DNA from 2 places in the Catenibacterium sp. RTP21428st1_D7_RTP21428_210409 genome. Region 2 is predicted to be linked to the other one. Evidence: riboswitches for the same ligand, from Rfam matches in the RefSeq annotation. Region 2 holds a riboswitch; the other holds the start of a gene.
What was found. A riboswitch is a leader RNA that binds a small molecule or an ion and turns the genes downstream of it on or off. The one in region 2 is predicted to bind lysine.
Positions count from the first base shown of each region.

Region 1: another riboswitch for lysine. It lies ahead of ABUA27_RS00825 (ACT domain-containing protein); the one in region 2 lies ahead of ABUA27_RS02140 (transporter substrate-binding domain-containing protein).

Region 1 is NZ_JBEHVX010000003.1:1,650-17,421, forward strand. Features, by position in the region: gene ABUA27_RS00805 (branched-chain amino acid transporter permease) at 1-105, opposite strand, end outside; gene ABUA27_RS00810 (AzlC family ABC transporter permease) at 105-794, opposite strand; gene gloA2 (SMU1112c/YaeR family gloxylase I-like metalloprotein) at 884-1,261, shown strand; gene ABUA27_RS00820 (hypothetical protein) at 1,254-1,667, shown strand; lysine riboswitch at 1,683-1,852, shown strand; gene ABUA27_RS00825 (ACT domain-containing protein) at 1,922-2,380, shown strand; gene dapA (4-hydroxy-tetrahydrodipicolinate synthase) at 2,382-3,281, shown strand; gene dapB (4-hydroxy-tetrahydrodipicolinate reductase) at 3,283-4,029, shown strand; gene lysA (diaminopimelate decarboxylase) at 4,040-5,341, shown strand; gene ABUA27_RS00845 (ATP-binding protein) at 5,552-6,880, shown strand; gene ABUA27_RS00850 (hypothetical protein) at 7,372-7,794, shown strand; gene ABUA27_RS00855 (hypothetical protein) at 7,796-7,966, shown strand; gene ABUA27_RS00860 (hypothetical protein) at 7,972-8,616, shown strand; gene ABUA27_RS00865 (hypothetical protein) at 8,648-9,100, shown strand; gene ABUA27_RS00870 (hypothetical protein) at 9,287-9,694, opposite strand; gene ABUA27_RS00875 (transposase) at 9,734-10,090, opposite strand; gene ABUA27_RS00880 (hypothetical protein) at 10,273-10,446, shown strand; gene ABUA27_RS00885 (hypothetical protein) at 10,451-11,215, shown strand; gene ABUA27_RS00890 (hypothetical protein) at 11,200-11,670, shown strand; gene ABUA27_RS00895 (PF20097 family protein) at 11,657-11,899, shown strand; gene ABUA27_RS00900 (hypothetical protein) at 11,917-12,381, shown strand; gene ABUA27_RS00905 (DUF4177 domain-containing protein) at 12,474-13,130, shown strand; gene ABUA27_RS00910 (alpha/beta hydrolase) at 13,159-14,079, opposite strand; gene ABUA27_RS00915 (L-threonylcarbamoyladenylate synthase) at 14,269-14,889, shown strand; gene rpiB (ribose 5-phosphate isomerase B) at 14,867-15,307, shown strand; gene glyA (serine hydroxymethyltransferase) at 15,313-15,772, shown strand, end outside.
Region 2 is NZ_JBEHVX010000007.1:19,196-34,967, forward strand. Features, by position in the region: gene trhA (PAQR family membrane homeostasis protein TrhA) at 1-288, shown strand, start outside; gene lspA (signal peptidase II) at 359-865, shown strand; gene ABUA27_RS02100 (RluA family pseudouridine synthase) at 835-1,755, shown strand; gene ABUA27_RS02105 (deoxycytidylate deaminase) at 1,748-2,227, shown strand; gene ABUA27_RS02110 (ribonuclease HIII) at 2,253-3,170, opposite strand; gene ABUA27_RS02115 (CvpA family protein) at 3,276-4,064, shown strand; gene ABUA27_RS02120 (endonuclease MutS2) at 4,066-6,366, shown strand; gene uvrC (excinuclease ABC subunit UvrC) at 6,359-8,128, shown strand; gene ABUA27_RS02130 (D-alanyl-D-alanine carboxypeptidase family protein) at 8,184-9,335, shown strand; gene ABUA27_RS02135 (metallophosphoesterase family protein) at 9,332-9,799, shown strand; lysine riboswitch at 9,867-10,033, shown strand; gene ABUA27_RS02140 (transporter substrate-binding domain-containing protein) at 10,096-10,908, shown strand; gene ABUA27_RS02145 (amino acid ABC transporter permease) at 10,917-11,645, shown strand; gene ABUA27_RS02150 (amino acid ABC transporter ATP-binding protein) at 11,657-12,394, shown strand; tRNA gene ABUA27_RS02155 (tRNA-Arg) at 12,522-12,598, opposite strand; gene ABUA27_RS02160 (coiled-coil domain-containing protein) at 12,912-15,772, shown strand, end outside.

The sequences.
Region 1 (15,772 bases), on a different contig from region 2:
ATAGAGAATACTATCAGGTGTATGTTTACTAAATACAATAAATGGAAGAGCACGGATAAGAAGTGTGACTATTGCGGCAGTAAGAATAATAAGTATGGCATGCATTAGAAATCACTCCTTTCTAAGCTCTTTTTTTCTATGAATAATGCAATTGTAATAAGAATCATAGAAGGAATCAGGAACTGATTTGGTCCAAAGAGTAATAAACAGAATATCGAAATAATAAATCCTGTAAAGGCAAGAAGATGCTGTTTTGATTTCTCTAGTTGTTCTAATAGGATGATGACAAATAATGCAGTCATCGCAAAATCTATGCCTGTTGTATCAAAAGGAATAATATTCCCGAGTACTGAACCTATAATACTCCCTGCTATCCAGGATAACTGATTGACAAGAGAAACGATAAAGAAATAGTCTTTACGATTTATATCATCAGGAAGATCAGGAGAGCAGATTAAGGAATAGGTTTCATCTGTTAATGAGAAGATCAAATAAGGCTTTCTCCACCCTGCTTCACTATATTTCTCTAACATAGTAATCCCATAAAAGAGATGTCTTATATTGACCATAAGAGTCATAATAGCAGTTGTAATGATAGAAGCACCTGTTGATAGTAGATTAATTGTCACAAACTGCATAGAACCAGCATATATACCTGTACTCATTAAAACTGCCCAGCACCATCCATAACCTTTATCTTGAAGTAATAAGCCAAAACCAATACTTAATACAAGATAACCAGTCATAACAGGGAGTGCAGATTTAATAGAAAAAATAATTGTTTTCTTATTCATGCATTACCTACCTCATTAGTTGGTTTATACTATAATAACTATATATCATTCACGATGTCAATGATATAATAGTAACAGGAGGTGTTGTTATGAGATTAGACACAGTACATCATATTGCAATCATTACAAAAGATTATGATCAAACAATTGACTTCTATGTCAATAAATTAGGTTTTAAGATTATTAGAGAAAATAAGAGAGAGGATAAGCAGGATATCAAGTTAGATCTTCAACTTGGAGATATGGAGTTAGAAATATTTATTAAACCAGATGCCCCACTACATCCTTTCCCTGAAACTGCAGGACTAAGACATCTGGCTTTTAAGGTAGAAGATGTAGAAGAAACAGTCAAAGAATTAAATGCATTAGGTATTGAAACAGAACCAATCCGTTTTGACACATTTACAGGCAAGAAAATGACATTTTTTAAAGATCCTGATCAATTGCCTTTAGAAATCCATGAATAAGAGAGAAGAGTTATTACAAGATTACATTCGTTTATCAAGAATCTCATTTCATAATAATGTAGCCTTTGCGTATACGAAATATGAAGTTGATTGGAAAAAGACAGCTTTCACAATGTGGTTAGGTCATGTACATGGTAAACCAGTGCATTTTTATATGATGAGTTTTGATTACGATGGTATTACTTTCATGTGTTATGAGAATTTAAAGTTTATAGAAGAAGTTTATTTCTTTGATTATCAATCTGTGACAGACTTTAAAACAAAGAAGAAAGGTGCAAAGCTAAAGATGAGTTTTATGTATAATGGAAATAAAATAGAATTCATGCTTCAGCGATATGCGGTAGATAGTCCCTGGATCAAAGAATATATGCACTATTTAGAAGAAAATCACTTTTTTTATGATTGATAATATGTTATTATGTTGGCAAATAGAGGTGCATGCGTTAAGAATTCGTTATTAATGGATACAGCCAGATAATGAAGGGGGAGCAAATGCCGAAGAGACAGGGAACTGTATATGAACTGTTATCTGGGGGATAAGAGAAGATCTTATTCACTGTCACAAAATATTTGTGGTGCGCTATTGAATATAATGAAGACTAATTATATTGCAATGGCCCCATTGCAATATTTTTTTATAAAAAAATGGAGATGATGAAGATGAACAGTGTGATTACAAGATTAGAGATTGAAGAAGACATTATTCAAGTGAAGTTAATGAATGTTGAAAAGAATCCTCTCTTTGTGGCTGATGTGTTTGAAACAATTAGCCGTGAAGGTGTGAACATCGATATGATCTCATCAGTCATGCTAGAAGATGAAATGCGTATTGATTTCACATGTGATGCAAAAGCACAGAGTGCTTTAAACAAGGCAATTGAAGAAGTTAAGAAGAATCACCCCCGTATTGGTGTATTTGCATCTAAGAATGTAGGTAAGCTTGTTGTAGAAGGTCATATGGAAAATGAAGTCGGTTTTGCAAGTAAGTTATTCAAAGTTCTAGGTGATAACCAAATCCCATTTGCTCAGGTGACAACAAGTGAAGTATCTATTTCATATGTTATAGAAAAGAAATATTTAAAGAAAGCATTAGAAAAAATTCAGGAGGAATTAGCATAAAATGGAACCAATTTTTGAAGGTACAGGTGTTGCATTGGTATTACCAATGTTTGAAGATGGAAGTATTGATTACGAAGGTTATAAAAGACAGGTTCAGAGAATGATTGATGGTGGTGTAAAAGCATTACTTGTCAACGGAACTACTGGTGAACCTGCAACTATTGATATTGAAGATGAATTTGAACTTACTAAGATTACAGTAGAAATGGCTAAGGGTACAGGTGTAAAGGTTATTGTAGGTGCGGGTTCTAACTATACTGCACAGGCTATTAGAAAGGCTAAGTTTAATGCTGAAGCAGGTGCTGACGCAAACTTAGTTGTAACACCTTACTATAATAAGACTTCTCAGAGAGGTTTAATTGAACATTATAAGGCTGTTGCTGCTGCTAGTGATTTACCACTTATTATGTATAATGTACCAGGTAGAACTGGTATGAAGATCAGTGTAGATACAGTAGTAGAACTTGCAAAGGTTCCTAATATTGTTGCTATGAAAGATGCAACAGATGATATTGCGTATGCAATGGAAGTATTAACACGTACTAAGGATATGGATTTTGATTTATATTCTGGATGTGACGATAATATTCTTCCATTTATCGCAGCAGGAGGTAAAGGTGTTATTTCAGTATTATCTAACCTTTATCCAAGAGAAACAGAGATGTTTGCCCAGGCTGCATTAAAGGGTGATTTAGAACTTGCTAGAAAGATGGCTTATGATTTAAATGATGTTTCTAAATATTTATTTATTGATGTTAACCCAATCATGCCTAAGGCTGCTTTAAAGCATATGGGTGTTATTGAAAGTGATATGCTTCGTCAGCCTCTTATTCCAACTACAGAAGAAAATAAAAAGTTATTATTTGATGCAATGAAAGAATTCGAAAGCAAGGGTTATTAAGATGAAAGTATTAGTATATGGTTATGGTTTAATGGGTAAGAAAGTAGCCCATGCAGTGATGAATGATGCAGATTTAGAATTAGCTGGTGTTGTATCTCCTGTGTTTGATGTACAGCCAGAAGTACCTGCATATAAGTCATTAGATGAAGTACAGGATGATATTGATGCCATTATTGATTTCTCACATCCTGCCAATCTAGATAGTATTCTATCTTATGCATTAAAGAATAAGTGTAAAGTTGTATTCGCAACTACTGGCTTTAGTGCAGAAGACTTAAAGAAGATTGAAGAAGCATCTCATGAGATTGCCCTCTTCCAGTCTTATAACACTTCTTATGGTGTGGCTATGATGAATAAGATGGTGAGTGAATTTGCGAAAGAATTCTTTGAACATCATTTTGATATTGAAATCATGGAAAAACATCATAATCAGAAGATTGATTCACCATCAGGTACTGCAGTGATGTTATATGATGGTATTAATAATGCTTTAGATGATTCATTAGAACCTACTTATGATCGTCATTCTATTCATCGTAAGAGAGAAAGAAATGAAGTAGGTATTTCATCTATAAGAGGCGGGACAATCTTTGGTGAACATACAGTAATGTTTGCAGGACAGGATGAAATCGTAGAAGTAAAGCATACAGCTCTTTCTAAAGAAGTATTTGCGAATGGTGCTGTTGCTGCATTAAAGGCATTAATGAATAAAGACAAAGGTTTATTTGATTTAAAAACATTATATTAAGGGGAATGGTATGGTATTACAGACACAGTTTGCTGATATAAAAGGCAATGATTTATATATAGATGGTATTAAAGCATCTGATCTCGCAAAACAGTATGGCACACCACTTTATGTTATGAGTGAAGGTCATATCAGACATCAGATGAATGAATTAAAGACAAAGTTCATGGATAAGTATGAAAAGGCGCTTCCATTATTTGCATCTAAGTCTTTTAGCTGTCTTGCAATCTATAAGCTTGCAAATGAATATGGTATTGGAATTGACTGCGTATCTGCAGGAGAAATCAGTATCGCATTACGTGCTGGATTTGATCCAGATAAGATCTACTTCCATGGAAACAATAAGCTTCCTTCAGAAATTGAATATGCATTAAGTCATGATGTGACTCATTTCGTAGTAGATAACTTCTATGAAATTGAAAACTGTGAAAAGATTGCAGGTAAACTAGGTAAGAAAGTAAAGGCAACTTTAAGAATTGTCCCTGGTATTAAAGCTGGTGGTCATAACTATATTATGACTGGTCATAAGGATACTAAGTTTGGCTTTAGTTCTCATTATGGTATCTATTTAAAAGCTATTCAGAAAATCTTAGAGTCTGATAATATCGAATATGAAGGAATTCATTGTCATATCGGTTCTCAGGTATTTGATTTATTCGCTTATGTGAATGCAATGCTTCAGTTCATGAAGTTCGTAAATGAAATCTATAATACATTTGGTGTTGTAACAAGTAAGATTAATGCCGGTGGTGGTTATGGTATTGCTTATACTAAACAGGATGAACCACTTGATTTTGAATCTATTACATCAGAAATCATGAAAGTTATTTATAATGAATATGATAGTCATGGATGGGAACGTCCAGCTGTTATGATTGAACCAGGGCGTTATGTTGTAGGTAATGCAGGTATTACTCTTTATACAGTAGGATGTATTAAAGAAATCCCTGATGTACGTACTTATGTCTCTATTGATGGTGGTATGTCTGATAATATCCGTACACCTTTATATGATGCGAAATATGATGGTATTGTTGCAAATAAAGCAGGAGAAACAAAGACTAAGACTGTAACAGTTGTAGGTAAGATCTGTGAAAGTGCTGATATGATTACTAAGGATCTACCAGTTACAGCTAATATTATGCCAGGAGATATTTTTGCAGTATTCTCTACAGGTGCATATAACTACTCTATGTCTTCTAACTACAACCAGTTGCCTAAACCAGCTGTAGTATTCACTTATGAAGGTGAATCAAGAGTCGTAGTAAGAAGACAGACATTTGATGATTTAGTTTTATTTGATGAAGAATAGTCATGAGGAGATAGCGGATGCTATCCCCTTTTTTTATACGTAAATAAATATAATATAATTACCGTTACTTCGAAGAAAGTACTATTTTAGGCTAAAAAAAGATTGAAGAAAGTCACATTTTTGACAAATATAAGATTGAAGAAAGTTATATTTTGGCAGATAATAAGATTGAAGAAAGTTATATATATTTAAAAAGTGAGGAGATATTCTATGTTTTTTAAGAGAAAAGCGTATGATAAGCTACTTGAATGGAAGCATAACTATTCAGATCGATATGCAGTTCTATTAGAGGGAGCAAGACGTGTTGGTAAGTCAACTATTGCGGAAAATTTTGCGAAGAATGAGTATAAGTCATATATTTTGATAGACTTTTCAAAGATAACAAATAATATTCTTGAATGTTTTGATGATATAGGTAATCTAAATATATTTTTTCTAAGATTGCAGGCTGAAACAGGAATAACATTATATGAACATGAGTCTCTTATTATTTTTGATGAAGTACAGTTATTTCCTAAAGCAAGACAAGCAATTAAACATCTTGTTGCAGATGGTAGATATAGTTATCTAGAAACAGGATCTTTGATATCAATTAAGAAGAATGTAAAGGATATTCTTATTCCTTCTGAGGAAATGAAGATTCAGATTTACCCAATGGACTATGAAGAGTTCTGTACTGCCACAGGTAGTAATTATGGATTGTTGAAAGATATATATAATATGGGTAAAGCCATTGGTCAGGCTACAAATCGTAAGTTAATGAGAGATTTGAGAATATATATGGCTGTTGGAGGAATGCCACAGGCTGTAGAAGCCTATGTAAATGGTAAAAACTTTTCAGAAATAGATATGGTCAAAAGACAGATTATTAATCTGTATGAAGAAGATTTTAAGAAGATTGATGCTTCTGGTAGATTATCAGCTATGTATCATTCAATTCCTGCTCAGCTCGCAAAAGATACAAAAAAATATCGCATAACAACTGCGATAGGTAAGAAGAATAATGTAAGAAGTGAAGAATTATTATATGAGTTGATTGATTCAAAGACAGTGCTACCATGTTTTAATACAACTGACCCTAAAGTGAGTTTGGCAGATACAAAAGATTTTGATAGTTATAAGCTCTATATTGCGGATACTGGTTTGTTTGTCACACTTATGTTTATTGATTGCCCAGCAACAGAAAACGAAATATATGCAAAACTATTATCTGATAAGTTGCCTATTAATCTTGGTTATTTGTATGAAAATCTAATGGCTCAGATGATTGCTGCATCAGGAAGAGAATTGTACTATCATACTTGGAACAAAAAAGGAAGTACGCATTATTATGAGGTTGATTTTCTAGTATCTGAGGGAAGTAAGATTAATGTATTTGAGGTGAAATCTTCAGGTATTGGAAAACATGAATCAATCAATGAATTCTGCAAGAAATATTCCAATATTGTGAATAAACCATATTTGATTTCGCAAAAAGATATAGGCAAAGAGAATAGTTTATTGTTTAGACCATTTTATCTTGTTCCTTTTGTATTATAGAACTAAAAAGTGATATCACATCACTGAAGAGAAGTTATTCATTATGACTTGAGACATTCATAAGGTAAGCTCGTGAATAACGATTAATAGTTATGACTATTAATGTGTTGTTCTTCTCTTCATTAAATAAACATACAGACTAGAGGTTGCTTATATTTAACTTCTAGTCTTTTATTTTGTAGGTATACATTATAATAGACTTAAGAAAGCATATTATGAGTATCGTTATGTTGTTATTGATGAATAAGATAACCTAAAGCAATATTATCTTAAACTACCTCCTTTTTTACGTTAGATTTTTAATAATTATTATCAGTATTATTGAGTACTTTAATATTGTTTGTTATCATATTTATGAAGTTAAAGTTTACTTAATGAAAGGAGGAGATTCCATTGGTTACATTAACTAATAATACAAACATAATGAATCTAATAATTAAAAATACAAAAGAAAGGAAATCCTATCAATTAAATTATTGTCTTCACTGACTATGATTATAGGAGTGAGCCTCTCTACTATCACAAGTGTAAATGCGTACAATTATAATGAAAACGCATTCGAAAACACTGATGAATTAAAAATTATCTACAATCAGATAGCGAAGAAAGAAAAATCAATTAATGCATGTTCTCTTGATGGCCAAGCTGTTTATACATGGGGATACCCTACTACAAAAGACAGAATACTAGTCACAGGAGACGCTTATAAAAATCTGATTCCAACTGGTCATGCAGCTATAGTCTATTCACAAAATAGAGTTGTTGAAGCTTTATCCAATGGAGTTGTAACTGGTAAAAATGATTGGAATAAAAGCAAAAATACATGCTGGGGACTTTATGTGACAGCCGGAACAGAAAATCAAGCAAAAAAAAGTCGCAGATTGGTGTTATTCACAAAGAGGCAAACCATATAACATTAAGTATTATGATGTAAATACAAGATCAAAATTTTACTGTTCTCAACTCGTATGGGCTGGATTTAAAGATAAATACAATGTAGATTTAAACACTAGTCAATATGGCGCAGCAGTGCATCCTCTTGAATTGGTCTCAAGTGATAAGACAATGATTCTTTATAAGAAGTGATTACAATGAAAAAAACAATTCTAATAATTACCACAGTCTTACTATTCACAGGATGCTCATTCTCACAATCACAAAGCAATATCCATTATACATTTGGTGTGATTGAAACTTCTTCTGCAAGAAAATATACTGTTATTAAATATTATAATGATGATGGTAAAAAAGTTGCTTCTACAAAATTGGATGAGGCTCAAGTAGGCACATCATTCAATACCACAAGCTATCATGATGGTTATGCTTATATTAATAATATCGGTCTTCAAGGACATAAGAATCCTCAAAATATTATTCAGATAAAAGGAAATTCTACAAAAGTGAATAAGCTTCATTTACCTGGAACAGCCATTGATGCAGTCAGTGCAGATGATCACTATTATTATGGTGTATCTAATCTTAATGATTATGGTTATCTAACTCAGATGAATTTTAAAGAGAAAAAAGTAAATGAAATAAAAGAAAAATATCGTTTCTCTTATATGGTTGTTCCAAGTCATTCTAAAGTATATAATTTTGTAGATATTGAAAATGATATTGCATGTGATATCTATGATCAAAATTTAAAACGACTTAAAAGTATTAGTCTTACCCAATATGGAGATAATATTTGTAAGTACTATACAGATAAAGATACATTATATTTTTTCATTTAATAACCAAAATAAATATATTGGTCAATTAAACATGAATACAGACGAATTAAAAATCATTGATATGCCTTATAGCTATGCTGATAATATTTATGTAAATGATGGAAAAATCTATGTTTCTTTCTATAATCTTGTTTCAAATGAAGGCAATAAGATTTGTGTTTTTGATCAAGATACGCATCAATTAGAAAAAACATATACCTTGAAGCATCATCTTGATATGATTGATTTTAATGGTTCTCATGCTTATATTCTATCTCGTAATGAGCATGATAAATACAGTGTTAATATCTACGATTATAAGAGTGACTTTAAACAAGTAAAAAGAATAAGTCTGCCAAAGAAAAAAACTTATAATTATCTTATTTATTATTCAACCCTTTTTATTAATCCTAGCCTCAAACAGGCCACATTTTGTGGTTTCAGACTGTTGACGAATGATAAAAACATATTGCTAGAAATGAATATTCATTTTGAATACCCATAATCTGCAAGGCAACGATTTAAGAGAAGTGTAGAACAGAAATATTCAGAATACAGACTATCTGTCTATGACTGATAGGAAATGATCTTTGCAGATATTTCTTTACCTTATCCATCACAGTCTTTCCCATACTTCTATGGGTAAATCTATACTCCTGTTCATTCAGGAATAAAGGCATCTCTCTTTTGGTTATTCCATGATAATCCCAGTAATATTATTCTTAATATTCCCGATTATTATGTTTAACCATAGTAGTCTATGATTATTTTCTTCATGGTCGATTTTCTTGTTGTTTACTTGTATTTCTTCATTTAGTGTATTAAAGCATTTCTTAGCATCAGTATTGAGTAATGCATCATATGATAATACACAGCACTGTTCTATGTTTTTCTTAAGTGACAAAACTGTATAATCATTAATGATCTTAACTTGAGGTACCGGGGGATAGTTTTTCTCTTTATCTGTAGATAGAATACCAAGAATAGACTGTTGCTCACTTGAACGACTCGCATTATTCTTGGAGGTTACACCAATATTGAAGACATCTGCCTCATAGAAAAGGACGTTGGGCAGCTTGCCTGAATTGCTTATTGACATAAGAATTCTACACTTGCTTTCTAGAAGAAGTGCAGTCTTCTAGTTAACGTCTAGTATTGAACATAAATCTATTGCACTGATTCCTTTATTTTCATTAAAGAAAAGGAAAATACTTAAAAGGAGCTTGTATAGATCAAGCTTGCAGCTCTGAAAAATAGTGCCTGAAAGCAGTGAATACTGCTTATGGCATGATTTGCTTTCAAGAACATATGAAGTCTTGGTCTTTCTTACACGCTTGACTAAGTAATACTTATGGCATCCGCAGCAATCACATGAGAAGCCAACAGGCCATTTCATGGATTTGAAAAATTCAATACAGTTATTGATGTTATTAGAATAGTTCTGAGTGAACTCATATAGAGAAGCTTTCTTTGGCTTTAATACTTTGTTTGACATGTGATTATACTTCTATCTGATTTCTAAACTAATTATAGAACAGATGGAAAATCTATGTGTCTGGTTCAGCTTCATGAACGCCGTTTAAATGCTTCTTATGATATTTATTTTTCACTAACCTGTGGTTTGTAGGTATTCAAAAATCAAATAGAAAGGAGAATAAAAATAAATGAAAAAAAATAATGATTAATTTATGTGCTTTTGCTTTAGTTTTATCATCTGTTTTAATTCCTGTTTATGCTAAAGATAATAACTATTCTTACAGTGATAATCCATTTGAAATCAAAACATTAATGCAAGAAAAAGTTAAATACATATTTAAAGAAGAAAAATCAAAGAGGGAAAGCTATATTTGATAATATGGAATTAAAAAATTCAGAATTATACGCATCAGACACTTCCGATTTTTCTAAACTTACTCAAATTGCTGATGGAAATTATGACTTTGAATATTTATATACCTATAAAGACGAAAATGTAAGTGATGTAATAGCATACGATAAAACTGATTCCACATATATCTTATTGGAAGAAGATTTAGTAAATAATACATCAACAATGACTATTGACGAAGAAACATATTTAATAAATGAAAACAATTCTAATTTATCATTAGTCACTGAAAATGGATCTGAATTAATGTTTTATGAAGAAATTCTTGATGAAGATTATCCTGATCCTTTAATGCCTGCTGAGGGTGAAGAAGTGTTAAATGTAGATGGGGAAACCCCAACCACATATACAACTTGGAAAAAATTAGGAGGTCCATTTCATAAAACGTCAAAAATGACTTTTAAAGTTCTTGAAATAATAGGTATGGTTGGAAGTGCCGTTTCTTTGTTCGTTTCAGGTCCTTTGGGAAAAGTGGTATTTCTTTATTCTGTTGCTGTATCAGTTGGTTCAAGCGTTAAACCTACTATTCATATTAAGTTTTATCAATACGGAGCATCAGATTGTTTATCTTATATTAGAGAACAAAAATATTATTTCGGAGCATATAGTGAGATTTCAAAAAAGTGGTATGAACAGATAAAAACAAAAAGTGGCGCCGCAAAGGTAACTTATAGTTATTTTCACATTCAACGTCCAGATTACACAGGTAATCCAGCATGTATGAATTATTAAAAAAAAGGACAATTATTTATTTGATAAGTTGTTTGGTATTCTTATTATGTTGCTTTTTATACTTTGAAAATCATAAAAACAATGAACAACAATTAAATGTCGAAATATATTCAATAGAGTGTTGCCCATTATGTATTCAAGTAAAAAAATCGCTTCCAATAAAACTAAAGGATGAATTTGGAGATTTAGTCAATATAGAAGTTATTGATGTAGACGATAAAAATAATGCCCAAAAGTATAAACAGTTAGTTAATTCTATTGATAATTTTAGTGATGAACACCTCAATAGATTTCCTGTTATAAATGTAAAGAATTATTTTATAATAATAGGATATAACTATTATTATGATGACGAAATCATAAATGATATAAAAAGAATGAATAAAAATAGTCATTTAGGTAAGAAATTAGAAAAGTCAAGATATATTTGGAGGAAACAAAATGATAATCAATAGATGTCCTTATTGTTCGGGTAAGTTAATTCATGGTTATATTAAAACAAGGGGTGAGGCTCTTGCATGGTCACCAAATCCTGAAAAACTACCCTTTATGACGAATAAATGGCATTTTGGGGAGGATGATATCAAGTTAGGACATTTTAGCTACTTCAAAGGTGACAAAATTGATGCATACAAATGTAATACATGCAATATTATTATCATAAATGCAAATAAAGATTTATAAAACAGGAGAAAGTATATATGAAAAATAAAATAAAGAATCTAATCATTATACTTTTATTGGGGTTTTCAATTGTTTTTAATGGATATTTGTTTATTGAAAATAAAAATAAAGCTACAACCATAGTGCAGTTAAATAAAAAAACTAAAGAATTAGAAAAGTATAGTGAATTACTTGAAACTGGAACAGCTACAGAATATATGGATATTAAAGAAAGTGATGGTCTGATTTCTATGGCTTATTTATATCAAGATAAAGAGTTAATAGAAAGACATGGTATAGGGGTTATTATTGGTAAGCAATACTATAGGATAGGGATAGCCCCTGAAATCGGTACAACATTAAATAAAAATTCAAAAATTATAAAGATTACAGACAATGAAATAGAATTTACATTTAACTTAAATAATGATACAGAAAAAAAGCGTTTAATAGTCCAAACTGAAAATAATGATATTCATTTTAAGTTAGAGGATGTATCATAAATCCTATCTTTTGAATAAAAACGGAAAAGCTTAATATAGGTTCTTTGAAAAAGTGAATTTATTTATAAGAGGAAAATCATGTGTAAAAACAAATGAAATGTAGTCATTGTGGACAGGTTTTTACTACTATTCCAGATAGAAATAGTTTTGGAGAAGTATGTCTATGTAATACCTGCTTACAACAAGTACCTAATCTCACAATTACATCAACTAAACTGAAAAGTACTCATCTTTCTACAAAACAGCTAGATGAAGCTATTCAGGCAATTGATCAACAGTTAGATAAAGGTCATTTTTCTCAAGAAGTCAAAGAAGGAATTCATACATATTTTGATAAGTATTGTAAACAACGTCAAAGTATGGATGAACAAAAAGAAATCAACTCAAAACTAGATCAAATCATAGAAAATAATACTTCTAATGATTCGATGACGGAAGATAAGTTCACAGAATTATTGGAAGAAAGAAATAATGATTATAATTTAGATTCCATTTTAGAATGTAATGATCTTTATGAATATGATGTAGTTACTGTTCATGATTCTCATGGTAGGACAGATACAAATAGTTTGAAGAAGACATTAATAAGATATAGTGTACAGGGTTGGAGACTAAAGACAGCTTTCACAAATGAAATAGGCAGTAATATGGTAGGTGGTGCTATTGTAGGTGTTGGTGTAGGAAGCAATAGTACAAGTGATGAAGTTGTACTTATTTTTGAAAGAAAAATAAGAAATGCGAAGAAATAAGAATAGACCGAGCAACTTGCTCGGTCTATTAGTCTACATATTTCTCTAAGAAATGAGTAATATTGCTTTGAACAAGTTTCTTCTCTTTATGATAAGATTCACCATGTGCAGCATCATTCACAATAAGTAATTTCTTTTCTGCCTGACAGGCATTATAGAGTTCTAATGCCATGTAAGTAGGCACAAAGTGATCCTGGTTACCATGTATAAATAATGTAGGTGTTTTAGATTTCTTGACTTGATTGATTGCACTGGCTTGTTTGAAGTTATACCCTACTGTCTTTTTAGATAATAATGTAGCACTAGGAAGTAATAAGAATGGTGGACATCCTTTATTCTTTAAGTAGTATTTGAATTCATCATAAGCACTTGTATAGCTGCAATCAGCGACAATAGCTTTCACATTGTCAGATAATTCTTCACCACTTACCATGAGTACTGTTGCCCCACCCATGGATATACCATGTAAGACAATGCTCATTGGTTCATTATGGAAGTATTCTTCCATTTTTTTAATCCATTCTAATATATCTAAACGGTCCAGCCATCCAAAACCAATATAATGTCCTTCTGACTGTCCATGTGCTCTATTATCTGGAAGAAGGATATTATAACCAAGTTCATGGTAGAAACGAATATAATATGCAAACTCACGATAATGGTAAGAATGGAATCCATGAACACAGATCACTAATTTATTAGAATCAGGATAAGGAAGGAACTGCCCTTCTAGCTTTAATCCATCATAAGAAGTGATTTCCATATCAATAAATGTCTGATGATCTAGCCATTGTTTATCATCTTTACTCATTGGATGTTTTAATCCTACTTTTTCTTTTTTGCATCTTGTACATACTTTTTCTATCGCAATGCGCCCTGCTGCAAGATAAGTGGCAGATGCCGCAGCGGCTGCGCCTATTGTACCAATAACTACATTCTTCTTTTTCATGACAAAATACCTCCTTTTATTCATTATATAAAATATTCTATGAAGAATTTATGTACAAACAATTAAGTTTGAATAAATAATTGACAGATATATGAATTTGTAAGTAGAAAAGGGTATGGTGGAAAGCGATAAATATATGTTTTTAAGAAAGTTTTTGTGTTAGAATAATACCGATATGAGGTGATTTTAATGACACAGGTTATAGGACCAGAACAGATGGATTTATTAGTGAGTGCAGTAAGAGATGGGAAGATTGTTGCATTTCCTACGGAAACTGTTTATGGCGTTGCCTGCTTATTCGATGATTTGAAGGGTCTTGATAGAATTATGGAAATCAAGAAACGTAACCCGAATAAAGCAGTGACTCTTATGTTGTCAAAAAAAGATGATGTAAAGAAGTATGGCTTAGTAGACGAGGGTACCCAGAGAGTGATTGATAAGTTTATGCCAGGTAGAATGACAATCGTATTAAAAAGACTGGATAGTGTGGATTCGAGACATGTTAGTGGAAAAGATACAATAGGTATTAGAATCCCAGACAGTTCTTTCGTTTTGTCACTCATTGATCAGACAGGGCCTTTATCAGTAACAAGTGCTAATTTATCTGGTCAAGGGAATACGACAAACGAAAAAGAAGTACTTGCACAGCTTGATGGACAGATTGATATGGTTGTCAGAGGACAGACTGCTTCGGCAACTGCATCTACAGTCGTGGATTTAAGTCAAGGTGATGTGAGAATACTAAGAGAAGGTTTAATTACCAAAGAAGAAATCGAGGAGGTATATTATGAAAGTTGCAGTCGCTTGTGATCATGGTGGATTACGTTTAAAGAATGTTCTTATTGATGAAATGAAGAAACAGGGTTATGAAGTTGTAGACTATGGTACTTATACTGAAGACTCTTGTGATTATCCTGATTATGCATCTAAGGCAGCTAAAGCTGTTGCATCAGGAGAATGTGAGAAAGGTGTCGTTGTTTGTGGAACAGGAATCGGTGTATCAATTACATGTAATAAGGTAGATGGTATCCGCTGCGCATTATGTCATGATGTATTTAGTGCAAAAGCGACAAGAGCTCATAATGATACTAACATGATTGCAATGGGACAGAGAGTTATTGGAGAAGGACTCGCTGTTGAAATTCTTAATGCATGGCTTCATACTGATTTTGAAGGTGGAAGACATGTTAAGAGAATTGAAAAAATGATGGCTTTAGAAAAGGAGTAAGCATTATGAGAGATACAGAAGTATTTGCGAGTGTTGAGCGAGAATTGAATAGACAAAGAAACAATATTGAATTAATTGCTTCCGAAAACTTTGTATCTAAAGAAATTATGGAGCTTGCGGGCTCAGTTCTAACAAATAAATATGCTGAAGGATATCCAGGTAAGAGATATTATGGTGGATGTCAGTTTGTGGATGAAGTAGAAACATTAGCACAGGAAAGACTTAAGAAGCTATTTGGCTGTGAGTATGCAAATGTTCAGCCTCATTCTGGTGCACAAGCGAATACAGCTGTTTATTTTGCTTTATTACAGCCAGGTGATAAAGTACTAGGTATGTCTTTAAATGATGGTGGGCATTTAACTCATGGACATCCATTAAACTACTCTGGTAAGACTTATGAATTCCATGCTTATGGTGTTGATAAGGAAACAGAAAGAATCGATTATGATGAATATAAGAGATTGT
Region 2 (15,772 bases):
ATTTTAGGGATTACATTAAATGCCTATGATATCGAGAAGTTTGCGAAGTTCTCTATGGCCTGTTATTTAGTTCTAGGCTGGTGTATTGTCTTTAAGTTTAATTTGCTTCCTGGTACTATTGGAATGAATGGTATCTATTTATTAGTTGCTGGAGGTGTGGCATATACAATCGGTACAATCTTCTATGGATTACAAGAAAAGATCCATTATATGCACTGTATCTGGCATCTATGGATCTTACTTGGTAGTGTTCTACATTTCTTATGCATCATCTTATATTGCATGTAACAGGCTTACGCCTGTTTTTCTTTTATATCTTTTAAAGACATGCTATAATCGTTGAGGAAAGGATGATTAAATGAAAAAAATAAATTTTAAATACGGTTTCTTATACTTGATCACATTTATTATTGTATTAGGTGGCGATTTAGTAACGAAACTTGTAGTCAACGAATCAATGCAGTTAGGCCAGAGCTATCAGGTCATTAAAAACTTTTTTTATTTCACTTATATTCATAATACAGGTGCCGCATGGGGTATGCTTTCAGGGCATTTCTTTATGTTCTATGCAATTTCTATTATTGCTGGTATTATGCTTATTTATTATTTTATCAAGAGTGACAAATCCCAGGTCTTATTAAGATTTGGAATTGTGCTTATATTTAGTGGTATGCTAGGAAATCTATATGATCGTGTTGTTTTTCATTATGTAAGAGACTTTTTAGATTTCTTTGTATTTGGTTATGATTTTCCTATTTTCAATATTGCCGATATGGGTGTTGTAATAGGTGTTTTATTAATCATCTTAGATTTAGGAATTGGAGAATATAAACAATGGAAATACAATCAATTACACCAGAATTAGAAGAAAAAGGCTTGCGTTTAGATAAAGTAATCTTAAATCATATGCCTGATCGTTCACGTACTGAGATTCAGAAATGGATTAAAGCAGGACAGGTTATTGTTAATGATAATGTTGAAAAAGCTAACTATAAGGTAGAAGAAGAAGATGTCATCCGGATCACTTTACCAGATCCTCAAAGTACTGAAATTAATCCTGAAAATATCCCATTAGATATTATTTATGAAGATGAAGATGTGATTGTCGTCAATAAACCTACAGGTATGATTGTTCATCCATCAGCAGGTATTTATTCAGGAACACTTGTGAATGCATTACTCTATCATTGTCACGATTTATCAGCAATAAATGGTATTACACGTCCTGGGATTGTACATCGTATTGATAAGGAAACAAGTGGTTTATTAATGGTCGCAAAAAATGATAATGCCCATCGTTCATTATCTAAACAATTAGAAGAACATTCAGTTGTACGTCGTTATGTAGCACTCGTTCATGGTGTTATTAACCATAATGTAGGTCGTATTGAAGCACCTATTGGACGTGATAGCAAGGATCGTAAGAAGATGGCTGTCACTAGTAAGAATGCTAAAGATGCAATCACTAACTTTAAAGTATTAGAACGTTATGATGATATGACACTTATTGAATGTCGTCTAGAAACAGGTAGAACACATCAGATCCGTGTTCATATGCAATACATTGGTCATCCAGTTTATGGTGATCCTCAATATGGTTTTAGAAATGATGATAACACACATGGTCAGTATCTACATGCTAAGGTATTAGGTTTTGTACATCCTAGAACCAATGAACATATGTACTTTGAAGCACCTTTACCTGATTTCTTTGAAGAAAAGATCAAAGAACTAGGAGGAGAATACAATGGATAAGCAGATCATTACATGGGATCAGTATTTCATGGGAGTGGCTAAACTCTCTGCTTATCGTTCTAAAGATCCTAATACGCAGGTTGGCGCTTGTATAGTAAATAGTGATAATCGTATCGTAGGGGTAGGATACAATGGTCTTCCAAGAGGATGTGAAGATGATAAGTTCCCTTGGTCTGTAAGAGAAGGGGCTTTATATGATACAAAGTATCCTTATGTTGTACATGCCGAATTAAACGCAATACTTAACTCTACTCAGAAATTACAGGGTTGTCGTATCTATGTTTCTTTATTCCCATGTCATGAATGTACTAAAGCAATCATTCAGAGTGGTATCAAAGAAATTGTCTATGAAGATGAAAAATACAAAGGAACAGAAAGTGATAGAGCAGCTAAACGTATGTTAGATGTGGCTGGTGTTTCTTATCGTAAAGTTCCTGCATTTGAAGTAGAAATAAAAAAAGAGAATCAATAATGATTCTCTAGATGAAGAAGAAGGCCTATAGGCCTTCTTTTAATTTCTTTAATGCTCCCTTAACTCTCTTCATATTAGTGAAATTCAACTTACATACCTTTGTAAGAATCTTATCACCATACTTGTGCGCAAGTTTAACAGCCACGATTTCGGCATTAGTGCCGGCCCCTCTAGCAAGGTTCATCTTTAAACTCTTTGTCATGCTAGCAAAATATTGTAGATATGCATAACGAGAAATGATTTCTGCAGCTAATACTGCTAAATACTGTTCATCAGCATTGGTTTCAAAAATCATATCTTTTACGACAATAACTTCACTCTTTAAATAATTATAATAAGTCTTAGGTGAAACGAATTGATCAATAACTTTGAATTCAACACTCTTCTTCACTTTCTGAAGAACATTCACAACAGCCTGGTTAAATAGGCGTGCACGAATGTTTGCCTGGTTGATTCCACTATCAATCATCTTATTATAATGTGAGTTATCTAGTACTAGTAGTGATGAAATGAGATGTCCTTTTAATAGTTTAGCGTAATTGATAATTTCCTGATTAGACAAATCATCGATATTATCAATATGCAGGTTTTTAATGATCTCAAGTGCTTCATCATCGGCATAGCATGCAACGACACAAAGCGGCCCAAGAAAATCAGCAGATCCTGTTTCTGCAGCACCAATATGTGGATGCATACATAAGTGATCTGAATTCTTTTCCTGCTCAATCTTTTTTGCTAAACTTCTAGACCAATGCTTTGCTTCATGCACCGCATTCTGTCCTAAAAAGCTTGCTTCATAATTCGATGTCACTTCGATGTCACAGCCAATTGCATGAGCTTTTAAAAGAAGGTTCTCGCTTTCGAATGGAACCATCTGACTGTCATAAAACTTCTTCATCTTGTTTAAAATGTTTTCATTAATCAAAAATTTAATTGGCTCCACTATATTCACCTCACATGTTTTATTTTATCATAAATTTCATTTTTTTGACAGTATAAATTTCATTTGTTATAATTAAGAACCGACAACGTCAAGGAGGTAAGTGTTATGAGTTTTCTTGATTTGATTCTTATCGCTTTTTTGTTATATATGTTTTTTAGTGGATATTCCAAAGGTTTTTTCTCTACATTATATGATTTAGTAAGCTTTATAATTATGATGCTTTTTATCTATTTTAATGTAGAAACTATTTCTTCTATTATCCAGATTTATAAGCCGGTAGATGATCCTTTATCACAATTAGGTGGTTCAGTTATAAATATGTTGATAGTCTTTATTATCATGTTTGTTGTTCTAGAAATAATTCGCAGACTCATAGGCGTTCTTATTAAACCTTTAGTCAATCAATTGACTGATCATTTTGCACTCACTGCTTTTGTCAATCATTTATTAGGTGCATTGCTTCACGCATTAAAGGGTGTATTTATCTCCTTCATGGTTATGATGATGGTTATTATTCCTTTCTTTGGGCTTGATATCTTAACTAATTCTAAAATAGGACATTTAATCATAGAAGATGTACCAATTATCTCACAAAAAGCAATCAATGAAGCAAGTGCTTATGGAAGCTTATTAAAGGGACAGCATACACTTCAATTAGAAGATAAAGATATATTAAAGAAGATGATTATCGCTAATAATCATGCCTATAATCATGGAATACTAGATGAGCATGATGCAACACAGTTTGTCTATACACAATTAGGCCCTGCTTTAATGAAACAGCAGGTCATTATACCTCATGAAGAAAAACTTCAATTTATCTCTTTATTAAATAAAACACCTTATACAGAAACAGAAAAGAATACAATATTAAATAATATAGGAAGTGAATAAAATGTTAGATAGTTATAAAGTCTTAGAATTTCCAAGAATTCTAAATAGTATTGCTGGCAGCTGCCGTACAGAGATTGCGAAGAAGAAAGTATTACAATTAGAAATGTATGATAATCTGGCTGATTTAAATGAAGAACAGAATCGTTTAGAAGAAGCCATGACTATTCATCGTATTATGGGTACTTTACCTCTTGCGCCACTTCATGATATCAGTGCATATCTTGCAAAAGCGAAGATGGATGGTATTTTAGCACCAGAAGAATTAATGGCTATTGATCATATGTTAGAAAATATCTTTCAGGTGACTTCTTACTTTAATGCTTATGAAGGAGAAATTATTCTCTTAAGAGACTTAGTAGAAGGCTTAGAAGGGGATAATGGATTACATATAGAAATCAATAGATGCATTATGCCTGATGGCTCTATCAGTGATCATGCCAGTGAAACACTTTATCGTATTAGAAAAAGCATGCATGCATTAGAAGGACGTATTCGTCATTCTATGGAAGGGTATTTAAAGAGTGAAAAGAATTCATTAAGTATGGATACTCTCTCTAGCAAGAATGACCGTTTAGTTCTTGCAGTTAAAGCACCACATAAGAATGAAATCAAAGGCTTAGTACATGCCACAAGTGCCTCTGGTCAGACATTCTTTATTGAACCAGAAAGTGTTGTTGTCATGAACAATGAACTTAATGAATTAAAGAGTCAGGAACAGACTGAAATCAATAAAATCTTACAGAGTCTTACAAGACGTGTTAAGTATAACTATACAAGATTCTATTTTGATCAGGAACTCATGTCTGAACTAGATTTTATTTTTGCGAAAGCACGTTTTGGCTGTGATTATGATTGCATTAAACCAGATATCAATGAATCAGGTATTCTTTCTTTAAAACAGGCCAGACACCCACTTATTGATCAAAAAAGAATTGTACCTAATGATATTATTATTGATGGTAAGATGTTGATGATTACTGGTTCTAATACCGGCGGTAAAACAGTTGCTTTAAAGACTGTTGGTTTACTTTCATTAATGGCTATTAGTGGTTTAGCCGTGCCAGCTATTTCAGCTTCTATTCCATTCTTTGATGCAGTCTATACCGATATTGGTGATGAACAATCTATTGAACAGTCACTTTCAACATATTCATCACATATGAAAAAGCTTATTTATATCTTAGAACATGCAACATGTCGTTCTTTAATTCTTATTGATGAAATTGGCTCAGGTACAGATCCACAAGAAGGGGCATGTCTAGGAGAAGCTATTCTGGATACTTTATTAAGACGTGACTGCCGTATTGTTGCATCTACCCACTATGGTGAACTTAAGAGCTATGGTCAGTCAAGAGATGATATTACTCTGGCATCTGTTGGATTTGATGTAGAAACAATGCGTCCTACATATCGTTTAAAGCTTCATTCTATTGGTTCATCTTATGCTTTTGAGATTGCTGCTTCTTTAGGTCTTGATCATGAGATTATTGATCAAGCTTTACATAATAAAGAAGTACGTATGAATGAAGCAGAAAAGTTAACTGAAAAACTGACTAAACAGAGTGCTGAATTGGATGAAAAAGAAGAAAGAATCAATACATTACTTGCAGACAATGAAAAGCTTCATAATCGTTATGAACATCAGCTATCTGTTGCCACAAAACAAAAAGATCGTATTGTCGAAGAGGCACAGCAAGAAGCTAATAAGATGCTTGAAGAGGCTAAGAAAACAATTGATGAGTTAACTAAAGATATTATGAATCAAGGTGCTTTAAAGCCTCATCAGGTGACTGCAGCGAAACATGCATTAGATCAGCAGAAATATGAAAAGAAAGAAGTAGTTAAGGTACAGGATCATGTCTTTAAAAAGGGTGATCATGTTAAACTTGATAAGATGAATAGAGAAGGGGATGTCCTAGAAGTTAAGAAGCATGAATTGCTTGTTGATTTAGGTGGTCTCCAGGCACGTGTTAAGGATACTGATGTAACATTCATGCATGGTGCTTCTAAGCCTCAGAAGGTTAAAAAAGCAGGCACAAGACAGCATATGAAGAAGACAGGACATTATGAAGTCAATGTCATTGGTATGCGTTACGAAGAAGCGATGAATATTGTAGAAAAGTTCTTAGATGACGCTTTATTACTAGGTTATCCTTCAGTACGTATTGTTCATGGTATGGGTAAAGGTATTTTACGTAATGGTATAAGAAAGAAGCTAGACCATTTATCATATGTTAAGGAATATCGTGATGGTGGACCAAATGAGGGTGGTTTAGGTGTAACGGTAGTTAGCTTTGAATAAGAATCTAGACTATATTAAAAAGAAGCTTTCTCTGCTTCCTATGTCTCCTGGCTGTTACTTAATGAAGAATACAGACGGAAAAGTTATTTATGTAGGAAAGGCGCGAAAACTTAAAAATCGCGTCTCTTCTTATTTTACAGGAGCACATAACTACAAAACCACAAAATTAGTCGATCATATATGGGACTTTGACTATATTGTGACAGGCAGTGAAAAGGAAGCATTATTACTTGAAATTAACCTCATTAAAGACTATACACCTGAATACAACATCATGTTCATGGATAATACTTATTATCCTTATATTGAACTCACTGATGAAACCCATCCACGACTTAAAATAGTAAGAAAAACTAAAAACAAAAAGAATAAATACTTTGGTCCTTATCCCGATGCCACTGCTGCTAGAAATACTTTTAAATTATTAAATAAGCTTTACCCATTAAGAAAGTGCAATCATGTCCCAGATAAACCATGCTTATATTATTCTTTACATCAATGTCTAGGTCCATGTATTAATGAAGTTGACAAGAGCCAATATGATGAAATTAGAAAAGAACTAATTTCTTTTATACATGGTAATACCAAATCCAAAATAGATGAACTCACTGAAAAGATGATGACAGCTAGTGAAAATCTTCAATTTGAACTTGCAAAAGAATATCGTGATCTCATTCGTTCTATAGAATATGTCACAGCTAAACAGAATGTCCAATTTGGAGACTATAAAGATAGAGATATCTTAGGCTATTTTATTGATAAAGGCTACATTAGTATACAGCTCTTCTTTATGCGTGAAGGTAAACTTCTCTATCATGATTTTAATTTAGAACCAGTAGGAGAAGATTTTGAAGAAGATCTCATTCGTTTCTTAGTTACTTATTATCAAACTCATCCAGAACCTTACGAACTGCTTATTCCTCAAGATGTTGATTTAGAACTATTAACTGAAATATTATCCTGTCATGTTCTTCAGCCACAAAGAGGAGATAAGAAATCTTTAGTAGAAATGGCTAATAAGAATGCGAAAGAAGCATTAGAAAAGAAATTCTTATTAAAAGAGAAAACAGATGAAAAAACAATTCTTCCTATTATTGAATTAGGTCAAAAACTAGGTATTGATACACCACACACGATTGAATTATACGATAACTCTAATATCCAGGGTGCTTATGCAGTCGCTGGTATGGTTGTATATAAAGATGGTGTACCATCTAAAAAAGATTATCGTAAATATAAGATCAAGACAGTAGAAGGTCCTGATGATTATGCAAGTATGAAGGAAGTCATCTATAGACGTTATTATCGTTTACTTATGGAGCAAAAAGAAATGGCTGATCTCATTATTGTCGATGGTGGACTAGGACAGATCAAAGTCGCCAAAGAAGTGATAAATAGTTTAAATATCTCTGTACATATATGTGGTTTATCCAAGGATGATAAACATTCTACCGCAATGTTGCTAGATGAAAATGGGAACCAGGTTCCTATTAATACAAAGAGTCCTTTATTCTTCTTATTAACGCGTATGCAGGATGAAGTGCATCGCTATGCTATTTCATTCCACCGTCAGGTACGCTCTAAATCCTTATTTAGTTCTATATTAGATGAAGTAGAAGGAATAGGGGAAGCACGCAAGAAAAAACTTCTTAATCATTTTAAGAGTGTTAAAAAGATGAAGGAAGCATCACTGGAAGAACTAGAAGCAGTCATTCCTAAGAATACTGCAGCAAAGCTCTATGAAGTACTACATAAAGAATAATCTATACACTTTTTGCGATATACTATATAATTGACATTAGAGAGCAGGTGATTTAATGGAAAATAAGCGCAAGTATCTGTTTATTACAGTCATTGCATTATTTATCGTTTCATTCTATACAATTAACCTCCGATTTGATCCATTCTATCGTGTCAACGGCATCAATAACGATAATAGAATGATCATCGAAAAGTATTTAAGTAAAGAAGAACAGAAATATCTTGTAGAAAACAGAATTCCTCTTTACCATTTTATGAAATATATCAAATATGATGATTTTTATCTGCCATATTATCAATATTATGAATTACTAGAAAAAACAGGGCGTTACTCTACAAATAAGTCTATCCTACAAACAGGCAATGAATTAGCAACTAAACTCACTAATACCTATAAAGGTGCATCTTATGATCAAGCAAAGAAACTTGTAGAACATGATTTAGAAGCAGGATATTTATATAATCAGAACTTTGATTTTGGTAAACTACAAATATATTATGAAATGAGACCTCTTTATGAAGATTATAGTTATGTAGATGATACAGAATACTATATTGAATTATTAAAAAATCGAGGACTAAATGATAAAATGATTCTTTCATTCTTCAAACAAGCATGTGCTAATTACTCTCGTTACGGTTTAACAACACTTATGACTCAGGCAAATAATCAAGATATGTTATTGATTCCTGATCCTTCAGCTCTTTTAACTACCTTAAGTGATCAAACTTATATAGGTGCTTATGTTCCTCATAATCTTGTCTTAATGTCAGATATTCATCGTTTAAAATATGCCATGTATTTAAATAATGACGCCTATGAAGCGCTAAAGAAGATGATTGATGCAATGCCTAATGAGATTGCGAATGACTTTTATGTTAAAGAAGCATATACAAGCTTTACTGATTTACAGTATTCAAATCCTAATCTTGCAGGTAAAGATGAAAGACAATTAGGTCATACAGTTTCTATTGCCTCTAAGTCCATTGCCTATCATGAGTTTGAAACAGCTGCCCTGTCACAATGGCTTGAAGCACATTCATATGAATATGGTTTTATATTACGTTATCCAAAACGTATGGCATCTTCTACAAATCATGTGTATGATGCACATTACTATCGCTATGTAGGTAAGAAGAATGCGAATAAGATTTACAAAGAAAACAGCTGTATTGAAGAATATAATCAGAAGGAGGCAGCTGAATGAAAAAAATTGTAATTATGTCAGATAACCATGGAGACATGAATATCTTAACAGATATTAAAGTTTTAGAAGATGATGCAGATTACTATATCCATTGTGGTGATAGTGAATCATATCAATTGCGTGATTTAGATGAATTTGTTGCAGTGAAAGGAAACAATGACTGGAGTCTTGATCTTCCACAAACTGCAAGATTAGATATTGAAGGAAGACATCTTCTGATTACTCATGGGCAGTTTTTTGGTTATTTTGATCGTGAAAAGAAAATGCTGGACTTTTTAAAGAAATATAATGGAGATGTTTTAATCTCAGGACATACACATATGCCTCTAGTAAAAGAAGAAAATGGTTTATGGCTTATTAATCCTGGCTCTACTTCATGGCCACGTGGTGGCAGCAAAAGATCTTATGCGGTGATGACTATTGATGGTACAAATGTAGATGTTAGAATTAAAACATTGGAATAATGATACAATTTATTAAATGGGATTGACTTTTTATATCTTCCTATTATAATGGGCATGTAAAGTCAAATATAAAGATAGAGGAAGCGATGCATCAGAGTAGTATGAGGAGTCGGCAGACTAAGAATCATATGAAAGGTAATCATCGCCGAAAGAGGATAAGCGGCAGCTTATAGTCTTGGGGATTCAGGAAATACCTGTCTCACTCCTTCATGATGAAGAGGCGTTATCTAATCGTTAAAAGCTATATGATAACGTATAGCTTTTTTTTCTATTTTTATATAGAAAGGGGAATAAATATGAAAAAGACTTTAATTACGCTTGCAACAGCAGCGCTTGTATTATCAGGATGTGGATCATCTACTAAGGATGACAACACTTTTACAGTAGGGATGGAAGCAGCTTACCAGCCATTTAACTGGCAGACTTCTAAGAAAACAGATACTGCAGTACAGTTAGATGGCGGTGCAGGTTATGCAGATGGATATGATGTTGTCGTTGCCAGCAAAATTGCTAAAAAATTAGGAAAGAAACTTGTAGTAAAGAAGATTGCATGGGATGGTTTACAGCCAGCTGTAGAATCTGGTGAAATCGATGCAATTATCGCAGGTATGACTGCTGATAAGAAACGTGAAAAGGGATTAGATTTCACTACGCCTTATTATCAGAGTGAAATGGTTATGATCGTAAGAAAGAATAGTGCCATGACTTCATTCAATGATATCCAGCAGTTCTCAGGCTATAAGGTAACAGGTCAGAAGAATACTAACTATGATACAATCATTGATCAGATTAATGGTGTAAAACATCAGACACCTAAATCAACTTATCCAGAATTAGTTGTAGCTTTACAGCAGGGTGATACAGATGGTATTACTGCAGAATTACCAGTTGCAAATGGTATCGTACAGGCTAACCCAGATTTATCAATCGTTAAGTTTGCAGATGGTCATAACTTTAATGTAGATACTGCAGTATCAATTGGATTAAAGAATAATACACGTAAGACTGCTGAATTCAAGAAGATTCAGAAGGCTTTAGATTCTATTTCACAAGAAGAAAGATTAAAAATCATGGAAGATGCTGTTAAGAGAGCACCTACTGAAAAATAGGAGATAAAATGAAAATAGATTTTCAATATGCATGGAGTCAGTTAATTAATAACTGGCCTCTATTCTGGTATGGTATTAAGATGACAATCGCTTTTGCGGTTGTTGGTACATTAGCTGGTTTAATTATTGGTTTAATTATTGGTGCCATTCGTTGTGTACCATTAGATCCACTAGATAAACCAGTGACAAGATTCTTTAAACGTTTAGGACGTTTTATTACAGGCTTTTATGTATGGGTATTCCGTGGAACACCTATGATGGTTCAGGCCGTATTCCTTTATTACTTATTCAAACCAGTATTACATTGGAATAACTTTACAGCTGGTATGGTCATTATCTCAGTGAATACAGCTGCTTATATGGCTGAAATTATTCGTAGTGGGATTCAGTCTATTGATCCAGGACAGATGGAAGCAGCTAAGTCTTTAGGTATGACAAATACTCAGACTATGATTTCTATCATCTTCCCACAGGCTATTAAGAATACATTCCCATCACTTGGTAACCAGTTTATCGTTAATATTAAGGATAGCTGTATGTTAAATGCGATTTCAGTTGTTGAATTATTCTTCCAGGCACAATCAGTGGCTGGTACTAATATGAGATATATTGAAGTATATCTTGTTGTTGCACTTATTTATTTAACTCTTACAACAGTTGCAACATTTGTACTTAATTACATTGAAAAGAGAATCAATAAGACAAACACAGTCACTATCAAGGATAACTGTGCTTAAGGAGGAAAGAAATGGATACAGTAATTGAAATTAAACATTTAGAAAAACATTTTGGTGACCTCCGTGTTCTTAACGATATTGATTTCACTATCGAACGTGGTAAGGTTGTTACTATTATTGGTTCAAGTGGTTCTGGGAAAAGTACACTACTAAGATGTATCAACCTTCTTGAAGTACCTGATGCAGGAGAAATTCTATTCAATGGTCAAAATATTCTTAAAGGTGATTTAGATGCTTCTACATATCGTAGTAAAGTAGGCATGGTATTCCAGAACTTTAACTTATTTAGTAATAAGACAGTTTTAGAAAACTGTATGATTGGCCAGATCAAAGTATTAAAGAAATCTAAAGAAGAAGCCCGCGTTGAAGCAATGAAACAGCTAAAAGCTGTTGGTATGGATAAATTCGCAGATGCTTCTAGTACAAAGCTTTCTGGTGGTCAGAAACAGCGTGTTGCGATTGCAAGAGCTTTATGTATGAAACCAGAAGTACTTCTATTTGATGAACCTACAAGTGCCTTAGATCCTGAAATGGTAGGGGATGTATTAGATGTTATGAAGGAACTTGCGAAAGAAGGTTTAACAATGGCTGTTGTGACTCATGAAATGCAGTTTGCTAGAGAAGTGAGTGATGTTATATGTTTTATGGATCAGGGCGTTATTGCTGAAATGGGTACTCCTGGAGAAGTATTTGAACATCCTAAAACAGAACGTGCTAAACAGTTCTTATCACGTTATTCTAACAGATAAAATAATGACTCAAGAGATAGCATAAAAGCTGTCTCTTTTTCTATATAGATAAAAAAACTGGTAATGACGGTTCTTTACCAGTTATATGCAAAATAAAAACCTCGGATAAACCGAGGTAATTAACAGATGGCGTCCACGAGGGGATTCGAACCCATGACCGCACGCTTAGAAGGCGTGTGCTCTATCCAGCTGAGCTACGTAGACATTTGTTTTTCGAATGCTTTTATATAATAGCATATAGATCATTTTAATGCAATATGAAAATGAAAAAAATGATAAAATACCTATCTTAATGTTTTCTCACACTTTAAATAATAAACAAGCTGTGTATATATTATAATATTCATGTAACATTTTGAATGTTTTTAAATTGTATTATAATATATATTGAAATCATAAAATGATAGCGCTATCATATATACATATGGGAGGAATCAGAATGAATAAGAAATAGAAAATCGTTTCTACTACATTATCTACAGTAACAGCATTATCATCTGTAGGTGCTATCTCTAGTTTGCCTAATACCGTTATTAAAAATGTTCAGGCATTAGATGAAAATACAGTAGAAACAATTCAACAGGTACAACCAACAGTTAGAACAGATTTAGAAAAGGAAGTAGAAGATAAGAACTCTACTGTTATTTCTACTGGAGCTGCATTACAGGGAGCAGAATATCAGAAAAACAGTTCAGAGGAAGCATTAAACAATGCGAAAACCAACAAGAAAGAAAATGATGAAAAGCTTACTACTTCACAAAATCAGGTTGATCAGACTCTTGCGAAAGAAGTAAAAGATAGAGCTCAGGTCGTTTTACAGCTACAGGAAACTTTATCATCACAGAAACAGCAAAAAGAAGCTTTAGATAAAGCTGTAGAAGAAAAGCAGAATCAATTAAAGGATGCGCAGGATAAATACAACAAAGCGCAAGCTAATTATAATGATTTAGCTGATAAGAATAAGGATGCTTTAGATAAGTTGAATCAAGCTGAAGAGGACAAGACTCAATATGAAAAAGACCTTGCCAGCTTAAATGATCAGTTGACTACTTTAAATAAAGATATTGAAACAGTTACTACAAAACTTAATGAAGAAAACAAGTCATTAGAAAACAATAAGACTACTCTTAGTCAGTTAAATACAGAAAAACAAACTCTAGAAACAGATCTAAAGGTTTCTACTGATAAGCTTAATTCTTTTAAAGAAGCACTTAATAAACAGCCAACAACTGAAGAAGTAACTCAGTTACAGAAAGACATTGATACTCTTGAAAAGGATATCGATACTAAGACAACTCAGTTATCCACTTTAGACCAGGAAATTAATAGCTTAACTACTTCAATTGAAGCACAGACTACAACTTTTAATGAGACAACAAAGAAAAAGGATGATCTAACTAAACAGTATGATGCTTTAACTACACAGGTTAATGAAGCAAAAACAAATCTAGTTACTGCAAAAACTAACTACGATGCAGCTAAAAAAGCAGTGGATGATCTTAAAAACAATGTTGATACACCAGAACTTGCAAAATTAAAGTCTGAACTCTATCAATTACAGAAGCAGCAGTCTGCCTTACAAGCACAAGTGGACGTTACTAGCAGCAAGTTAAAAGCAGCTGAAACTGAATTAGCCAATGCTTATACAAAATATGATAACAACGTTGTCAACTTCTATAAGGAAGTCTACAACAATACTGGTAATTTAGATGCTTATTATGCTTATACAGAATTAGAAAAGTATGATGGTATAAAAGTAGGATCAGCGACTATTTATGATAGCAAGAATTACGATAAGACAATGGCTTCATTATCTGATTTAAAGGAAGCACTTAATTATATTAAGATGTGTAACCAGATTAGAGCATATGAAGGTGTAGCACCACTTAAAGTCTCTTATTACCTTCTGGCTGTATCCGCAATCCAGAACGAATTTACATCTGTAAAATGGGGACATTCAGAAATATATCCATTCGCTGAAAATATATATGGAAGTTCAAGAGATTACAACTCTACAGACTTCTTAGATCAAAACGGCAATTTGGATGTAGCCTATTTAGATAAACTTGGAAGAAATCAAAACCTAGATGTATTCAATACACAAAGACAAAATCCATTTTATGGATGGTGGATTAAAGAAAAAGTAAAATACGAACAGACTAAAAATAAAGATGATGCTGGACATTATTTCAACATTATAGATGAAAATTATACTCTGACTGGATTTAGCCATAATAATCAACTACATAATAGTGGTTATTACACTTGGGGACAAGTATTTGCAGAAGGCCTCGTTGCAGATAAATTGGATGGTAGTGGTCAAGTAAGTATCACAGGTCAAAGTGTAGATGAATTTGAAAAGACATTAAATGCCTGGATTTTAAAGAAGGCTAATGGAGTTCAAATTGAACAGAATAAAGTTGATGCTGCAAAAGCTGAAGTTGAAAAGGCGATAAATGCACTCAATGATAACAAGCAGAAAATCAGCACAAAACAGACTGAAATCAATAATTATAAGGATAATGTAAAGGCACAATTTAAAGCTGCAGAAACATCTTATAACAACGCTAAGAACACATATGATAATCTAGTCAATCAGCAGTCTTCAGTAAAAGCTGAATTAGATAATACTTCTAGTACACTTAACGCACAAAAGGATGCTTTAACTAAACTAGAAGATCAGTTAAAAGCTAATAAAAAGGAGAAAGTTACTTTATCTAAGCAGATTACTGATGAAAAAGCATTATTAGCTCAAAAGAAAGAAGAACTTGCAAATGCCACTAAAGATAAGGCAGAATTAGAACAGGCTCTTAAAGATGCGAATGCTGATGTTGATCGTATCACTGCTTTAATTGATGAAAATGATAAGAAGATTAAAGCACTTGAGTCAGAAATTAACACTAACAAGCAGAATATCAATGCATATAATGCTGAGTTAAATACTTTGAACTCTAAAGTTACTAGTAAAGAAGCTGAAAAAGATGCATTATCTGCCAATATTGATATGTTAAATACTGCAATTAATGCATATAATAAACAGTTAGAAGAATGCAACAAAGCAAAAGATGCATTAGATGCTGCTAAAAACAATTTTGATAATGTTCAAGCTGAATATGAGCAGGCTGTTGAAGACCAAAAAGCTCAAGCTGATGTCGTAGCAAATACTACCAAGAAGCTAGATAATGCAAATGAAAGTCTTTCAAAAGCTCAAAGAGCTACTGCTGATTGGGAAGGTATTAAAGCAGGTGCCAGTGATCATTATGCACCTTATCATGATGAAGTATTAGATAACTTAATTGATACTGTATTAGTTTATGTAAGTGCGAAAGATGCTGCTGGTTCAATTGAAACTAAACTTGCTGATGCACAGAAGGACTA